DNA from 2 places in the Candidatus Macondimonas diazotrophica genome. Region 1 is predicted to be linked to the other one. Evidence: predicted binding sites of a transcription regulator. Region 1 holds the regulator's gene; the other holds the start of a gene.
The links. The regulator FliA, encoded in region 1, starts transcription of late flagellar genes. The targets are predictions, from matches to a motif close to GCTAAAGTTNNNNNNNNNNCNGCCGATA.
Positions count from the first base shown of each region.

Region 2: fliS (flagellar export chaperone FliS) is a predicted target of FliA. The motif match lies at 1,413-1,440, and genes of this name have one in related genera.

Region 1 is NZ_SRIO01000001.1:83,839-87,243, reverse strand. Features, by position in the region: gene E4680_RS00410 (sigma-54 dependent transcriptional regulator) at 1-1,238, shown strand, start outside; gene E4680_RS00405 (RNA polymerase sigma factor FliA) at 1,565-2,284, shown strand; gene E4680_RS00400 (hypothetical protein) at 2,411-2,647, shown strand; gene E4680_RS00395 (PilZ domain-containing protein) at 2,698-3,405, shown strand, end outside; gene pyk (pyruvate kinase) at 3,344-3,405, opposite strand, start outside.
Region 2 is NZ_SRIO01000004.1:94,564-97,968, forward strand. Features, by position in the region: gene E4680_RS14530 (flagellin N-terminal helical domain-containing protein) at 1-1,267, opposite strand, end outside; gene fliS (flagellar export chaperone FliS) at 1,480-1,914, shown strand; gene fliT (flagellar protein FliT) at 1,911-2,288, shown strand; gene E4680_RS04330 (PilZ domain-containing protein) at 2,288-2,833, shown strand; gene fliE (flagellar hook-basal body complex protein FliE) at 2,906-3,226, shown strand; gene fliF (flagellar basal-body MS-ring/collar protein FliF) at 3,245-3,405, shown strand, end outside.

The DNA.
Region 1 (3,405 bases):
ACGCTTCTCTGGCTCGTCTGCATCAGCAGGCACCCCACCTGCCGATCCTTTGGCTGGATTCAGGATCGCCGGGACCAGCCAATCATCCACTTTGGCCCGTGAAACAACCCGTGCGCCACGAACAGTTGGTCGAAACGCTGCGTCAGGTCGATCTGTATCGGCAAGGCACCGATATGAAAGGGCGGCCGCGTAACGTCGAGTTGTTCCGCAGTCTGGTCGGTAATTCCCGGGCGATTCGCAATGTCCGAAAGCTGATCAGTCAGGTCGCAGGCTCCGATGCCAATGTATTGATTCTGGGTGAATCGGGCACGGGGAAGGAAGTCGTTGCGCGCAATATCCATTATTACTCGACGCGCCGCAACGCACCGTTCGTGGCCGTGAACTGTGGAGCCATTCCCGGGGAACTGCTGGAGTCTGAACTTTTCGGTCATGAAAAGGGTGCTTTTACGGGTGCGGTGACTAGCCGGGAGGGGCGATTCGAGGCAGCGCAGGGCGGGACGCTATTTCTGGACGAGATCGGCGACATGAGTTTGCCGATGCAGGTCAAGCTGTTGCGGGTCTTGCAAGAGCGGGTCTTCGAGCGCGTGGGCAGCAATCGCAGCGTTCCGGCCGATGTTCGGATCGTCGCGGCGACGCATCGGGTATTGGAAGACCAGATTGCAAAAGGACTGTTCCGTGAAGACCTTTATTATCGCTTGAATGTATTTCCAATCCAAATGCCGCCGTTGCGCGATCGGATCGAGGATCTGCCGCTGTTGCTGGAGGAGATTGTTGCCCGCCTGGAGCATGAGCGCGGCACCTCCGTCCGCCTGACGCCGGCCGCAGTAATAGCGTTGTGCCAGTCGCGCTGGCCCGGAAATGTTCGGGAGTTGGCCAATCTGGTCGAGCGGCTCGCCATTCTTCATCCTTTCGGTAGCGTCGACTTGGCCGATTTACCGGAGAATTATCGCGGTAAAGTGGCGAGCGACGATGAGGCCGAGAAACTGCCCGCGATTCACCCTGCCTTGGAGTCTTTGTCCGGCAGCGATGGATCGGCCATGCCGCGGTTGCCGCGCGAAGGATTGGACCTCAAGCAGCACTTGGCGGATATGGAAATGCACCTGATTCGGCAAGCGTTGGAGGCCAGTGACGGGGTGGTATCCCAAGCCGCAAAGTTGTTGCGGCTTGGCCGAACCACGCTGGTTGAAAAACTACGGAAGTACGGCCTGATGCGATCGGATCTCCCGACCGATCATTGACCACGATTCCTTCCGCCTCCTGTTCTGCCTTCTCCTTGGATCGAAACTTGGCGCTTGGCGCTCGTGCTCGCGTCCAGCGCGTCAGAATTCTGGCGGTCCGCACGCCATCGGCGTTTGCTTGGTTTGCAGTGCCCCTATAAAAGATAAATAAAAACAATAAATTATATTTTTCATTTGCCCTTCTTCTCTGCTTGGAACGTTTCCTGCTTTAGATGGCCGCCGAAAGAGCCACAGCAACTGCTGTCGGAAATTCGGCGTTCGGGAGACAACCTAAGCCCTCTCTGCAAACTGGAAATAAAGAGGGGGTTCCAAAATGGAGAAGAGCCATGATGCAGCCCGCTCACAATGAAGCCCGTCAACAGCATGATCTCGTTGTCCAGCATGCCCCGCTGGTACGGCGGATTGCACAACACCTGGCCAGCCGATTGCCGGCCAGCGTCCAGATCGACGATCTGATTCAGGCAGGCATGATCGGGTTGCTGGAGGCTGCGCGGAACTACGATGCCAATCAAGGTGCGAGCTTCGAGACCTACGCCGGAATCCGCATTCGCGGCGCAATGCTCGATGAAACACGCAAGGTGGACTGGGCACCTCGGTCCGTACATCGAAAAGCGCGTGAGATGGCGACGTTCGTGCATGAGTTGGAGCATCAACTGGGGCGCGTGGCCAAGCCAGCCGAGGTGGCGGCCGCCATGCAGATCGATCTTGATCAGTACTATCAGATCGTCGAAGACGCGGCCGGATGTCGCGTATTGAGCCTGGATGAGCCGGATAATGGCGTTGTCGATGCGGGCGAGATCCCCGGCGATGGCGATCGGGACGATCCGGCTGAGCAGATCGAAGCGGATGGCTTTCGGGCGGTTCTGGCAGAAGTGATGGCGGGTCTTCCGGAAAAGGAATGCCTGGTGATGTCGTTGTACTACGAGCAGGATTTGAATCTGCGCCAAATCGGCGCGGTCATGGGAGTCAGTGAGTCGCGCGCCTGCCAAATTCACAGCCAGGCGGTAAAGCGTATCCGGAGCCGAATGGCGGATTGGGTCAGGTAACCGTCAACAGAAAATCCCGGGTTGTCAAAAAACTGGCGAACTGACAATTGATTGGCGCGGAAATCCTCAAGTTGACGGAAAGCTGACCGATACACTCTTCGGTTGGGTTAACTGAGGACAAGGGCCATGCAAGGAAAACGCATTGTTGGAACTGCCGGAATTCAGGAACAGGTGTGCACGACTGCTCCTCAGTCCGCTGGGGGTCTGGTGGTTGTTTCACTGTTGCAGCAATTGGGGGAGCGTTGGTCGGAGGCTCAGCGAATCGCACATCTTCGCGACCTGGTGATGGCCAAGGCTTATCGGCCGGATGCGCAGCGTATGGCGGCGAAATTCATGAATCAGCAACGGAGTGAAACCACGTGATGGTCTTTTGGTGCTCGACGTAATGAGTCGTTCGAGTTCGGATGGTTGCGATGGGCCAAGGCCATAAACACCTTGGAGGGCGTGGCTACGAAGTCATCCGAGGGCAGCAGCGTATCCATGATCTGTTGGCGGAGTGGGCTTCCGACCTTACCAATGTGACCGTTTGTGTGGAGGATTCGACGGAGCTACCCGCCAGGCTGGTGCCGCTTGCAGATGAATGGGTGATTCGTCGGCTCGATGCAATTCCGGATGCCGTGATGGTGGAAGGCCCGCAGCCTCGTCTCGTATTGAAGCGAGGCGGGCAGCGCCTGGAGGTCAGTTGTCGGCAGACGAGCCAGCGGGCGTGCTGCTTTCACTTGGGCCGCCCGACTTATATGCGGTATGCGCAAATGCGTGATGAAGGCCGAATCAAACTCGGTCACGCCGCGCCCGTGCAGCTGACATTGTTTCCGGCTTCGCCGAGTGCGGTTCGAGCAGACGTGCTGGATTTGTCCCTCGGTGGCATGGGGGTACTGTTGTCATCTGCGGTTTTACCGACGCTGCCGCATGAACGGTATCCGGCGATGCTCCGTTTTCCGCTGGGAACACTGGAAACCTGCCTGGAGGTTCGGTCGGTTCTTCCGAATGCAGAGGCAAACGATCAGTGGCGAATGGGCGCTCGATTCGATGAGCTTCAGATTGCGCAGCGCAACTTGCTCAGGGACTTCCTGAGCGGTCAGCAACGGATGCAGCGGTTTCCCCCCGCTTTTCATCCAAAT
Region 2 (3,405 bases), on a different contig from region 1:
CGCCCAGGCCGGCGCGCAGGTCGGCCACGAACGCCAAAGCGCCGTCGACCACCGCCAGCGCATCACTGGCGCCCGTCTGGGTGCCGACCGACAGGCTGGCCACCGAAGACAGCGAGCTGGCTACCGTACTCGCGTTCAGTACGGTGCTGGTGCCATCGTCGCTGGTCAGGGTGTAGTTACTGGCGGCGTTGAACGATACCTTGCCGCCCACCACCAGGCTGTCGGTGGCGGCTGCGGTGCCACCCGTGGGGCCGGTCAGGCTGACGCCTTCGACATCCAGGGTTTCCCCGGCATCGCCGGAGTGGACGAAGTTTTCCACGCCGATGTCATAGCCTTCCGCGCTGATCAGCTTGATGGAGGCCTTGTCGGAGGACAGTTCGGCGGTAATGCCAGTGGTGGCCGCCTTGCTGTTGATGGCCTCGGACAGCGCTGACAGGTCGGAGGTGCTGATTACGTTGGCCGAAATCGTCTCGCCGGTGCCGTTCGCGCCATAGAGATCGAAGGTCACGGTGCCGGCCGCGCTGAGGCTATCGATGGTCGCCTCGGTGCGCGCGGTGGCGGTCACGCCAGTGGTGGCGCTTTGGGCATTGACGAGCGCGGCCACATCGCGCGCCGTGGCATCAGCGCCCACGGTGACGGCGGCCGTGCCGGTGGTGCCGGAAATGGTCAGCGACTGGGAAGCCACGTTGTTTCCGCCGGTGACGTCGGCCGCGGCCGTCAGCGCGCCGCCCACATTCGTGTTGGAGCTGGCCTGATTCGCGCCGATATCGGTGGCCTTGGAGCTACCGATGCCGAAGCTGATGGTCTGTCCCTGGTAGGCACCAACCTGGAATACCGCATTGGAAAAGCTGCCGTCGAGCAGGGTCTTGCCGTTGAACGAGGTCTGGGTGGCAATGCGGGTAATTTCCTGCTGGAGCTGGGCCACTTCCTTCTGCAGCGAGGCGCGGTCGGTGGCCGAGTTGGTGTCATTGGCCGACTGGACGGCCAGCTCGCGGATGCGTTGCAGCGCGTTGGTGACTTCCCCGAGGGCGCCTTCGGCAGTCTGAGCGACCGAAATCCCGTCATTGGCATTGCGTGCCGCCTGATTCAGCCCGCGGATCTGTGCGGTCATGCGGTCGGAAATAGCGAGGCCGGCCGCATCATCCTTGGCGCTGTTGATGCGGAGGCCCGAGGACAGACGCTGCATGGCGGTTTGCAGCATGCCTTGCGAGGAACCGAGATTGCGCTGGGTGTTCAGCGACATCACGTTGGTGTTGATCACAGCCATGGTTTTCTCCTGGTCTTTCGTTCTTCGATATTTGTGGGATCCGGAGTTTGCAGGCGGTGATACCGTCCTGATTCAACTCTCCCACCAAGGTATCGGTCCGGTCCCGGGTCAGCTTGAGCGGCGCCGATGCACGGGCGATGGCAGCGCTCAAGAACGCGCTATGACGGTCGCTAAAAATCCTGTCGCGAAAACCGGACGTGAGAGGGCTGAACATGGGGCACGAAGAGGCACTGCGCGCCTATCGCCAAGTGGACACGCTGCGGGCGTTGGAATCGGCATCGCCCCATCGCTTGGTGCTGATGCTGATGGATGGCGCCGAACGGGCCATTGCCTGTGCGCGGGGACATCTGATGCGGGGCGAGCCAGGACCCAAGGGGGTTCAGATCGGTCGTGCCATCACCTTGATCGAAGGCCTGCGCAGCGGCCTCGACCATGCTCAGGGTGGCGAAATCGCAGGCAACCTCGATGCGCTTTATCTCTATCTCCAGCAGCGCCTGCTGTTGGCGAATCTGGATGGCCGGGTGGATCTGCTCGATGAAGTGACGGTCTTGCTCCGGCAAATCCGATCGGCTTGGGAGGCCATTGATCCACAGATACAGCCCGGTGCAACGGCTACGCGGGCCGAGTCTGCGCCGGCGATCCCATGAGCCCTCCGATGGGAGAGGTGGTTTCTCTACTGCAGCCCGAGCGGCAGCGCACGCTGGACGAACTGGACACGTTGAGCCAGTCGATGTTGGCGTCCGCGCTGGCCGGCGACTGGGACATCGTGGCTGCCGCGCAGCCTGAGTTCGAGACAGGGCTGCGTCGACTCTGTGCCGGTCAGTCGACCGCGGCCGAAGCTTTTGTGTTGATGCAAGCCCTGAGGCGTCTGCAAGAGCGGATATCCCATCTGGAGGATCTCGCGCATTCCCAGCATGCCGAACTGTCGCTGCATCTTCGGCGCATGCATCGTCATCAAGGTGCGGTGCGCATCTACCAGACGGCCGCCGGTTCCGGCCACGGTCACGGCGGACATGGCTGATGGAGCGTGCCGGACTGTCGCCAGGAGAGGTTCGCGCACTCATCGCGTATGACTGGCAGCGGTCGGCTGCTCCGGATCCAGCGCGCTTGGCCGCGGATGGTCGGGAGGCAGCCCGCCTGATGGCGCTCACGCTTGCGTTCGAAGAGATCTTCAGCACGGGCGGCTCAGGGGAATTTTCCGGCGAGCTGGCGCTGTTGGCTGCACGGATCGATTGGTTGACCCAGTGGGTGCTGGCCGATCGCACCGAGGAAACGGACTGGCGTCATGAATTGCGGCCGATCGTGCTGACCCAGGCTGCCGCTGAATGGCAGGAGCCTGGCACCTGCGCGCCGGGGCAGTGGGGCGTGCTGCGGTTCTATCCCGAGCCCCGTTTGTCCCGATCGCTCGCGTTCTGGGTCGAGGTCGAACGGGTGAGCCCGGAGCCGGACGGCTGTCGCATTCACGCGCAATGGCGTGGCCACAATGAAGAAACCCAGGAGTTGCTCGGGAAGTTGCTGTTTCGCCTGCACAGACAGGAAGTGGCACGTGCGCGTCAACAGATCTAGTGCGCAATGAGCAACTTGGCCCGAAACATGCTTCTACCCCCGCGGTGGACGAAATCTTGACGGAGGAGAACCATGCAGGACATCGGTGGAATCAGCGCTGTGGGCGTCGATGCGCTCCAGCAGGGCGGGCAAAGCCGCAGCCGCCCATCCCATGCCGAAACCGGTTCGGATGAGTCGTTTGCCGCGTTGCTCAAACAAGGCATCGACAATGTCAACGCCCAGCAGCAACAGGCGGCAGCGCTGGCGAGCGGATTCGAGGCAGGGCAGGACGGCGTGGATCTGGCAGAGGTCATGATCGCATCGCAGAAGGCCGGACTGGCATTTCGGGCATTGACGCAGATTCGCAATCAGGTGGTCAGCGCTTATCAGGACGTGATGCGCATGACGATCTGACACCGGAGACGCTGATCCATGGACATCGCTGAAAAAAAATCGCCAGATCGTTTGGCGGACTGGACTTCCTGGCGGGAACGCCTGGCGGCCTTGCCGAGTATGCCGGGCGCTCAGGTACTTGGTCCGGCCGCCGCGCTGGCGTTGCTCGCCGCCGTGTTGATTGCTGCCGCCCTCTGGAT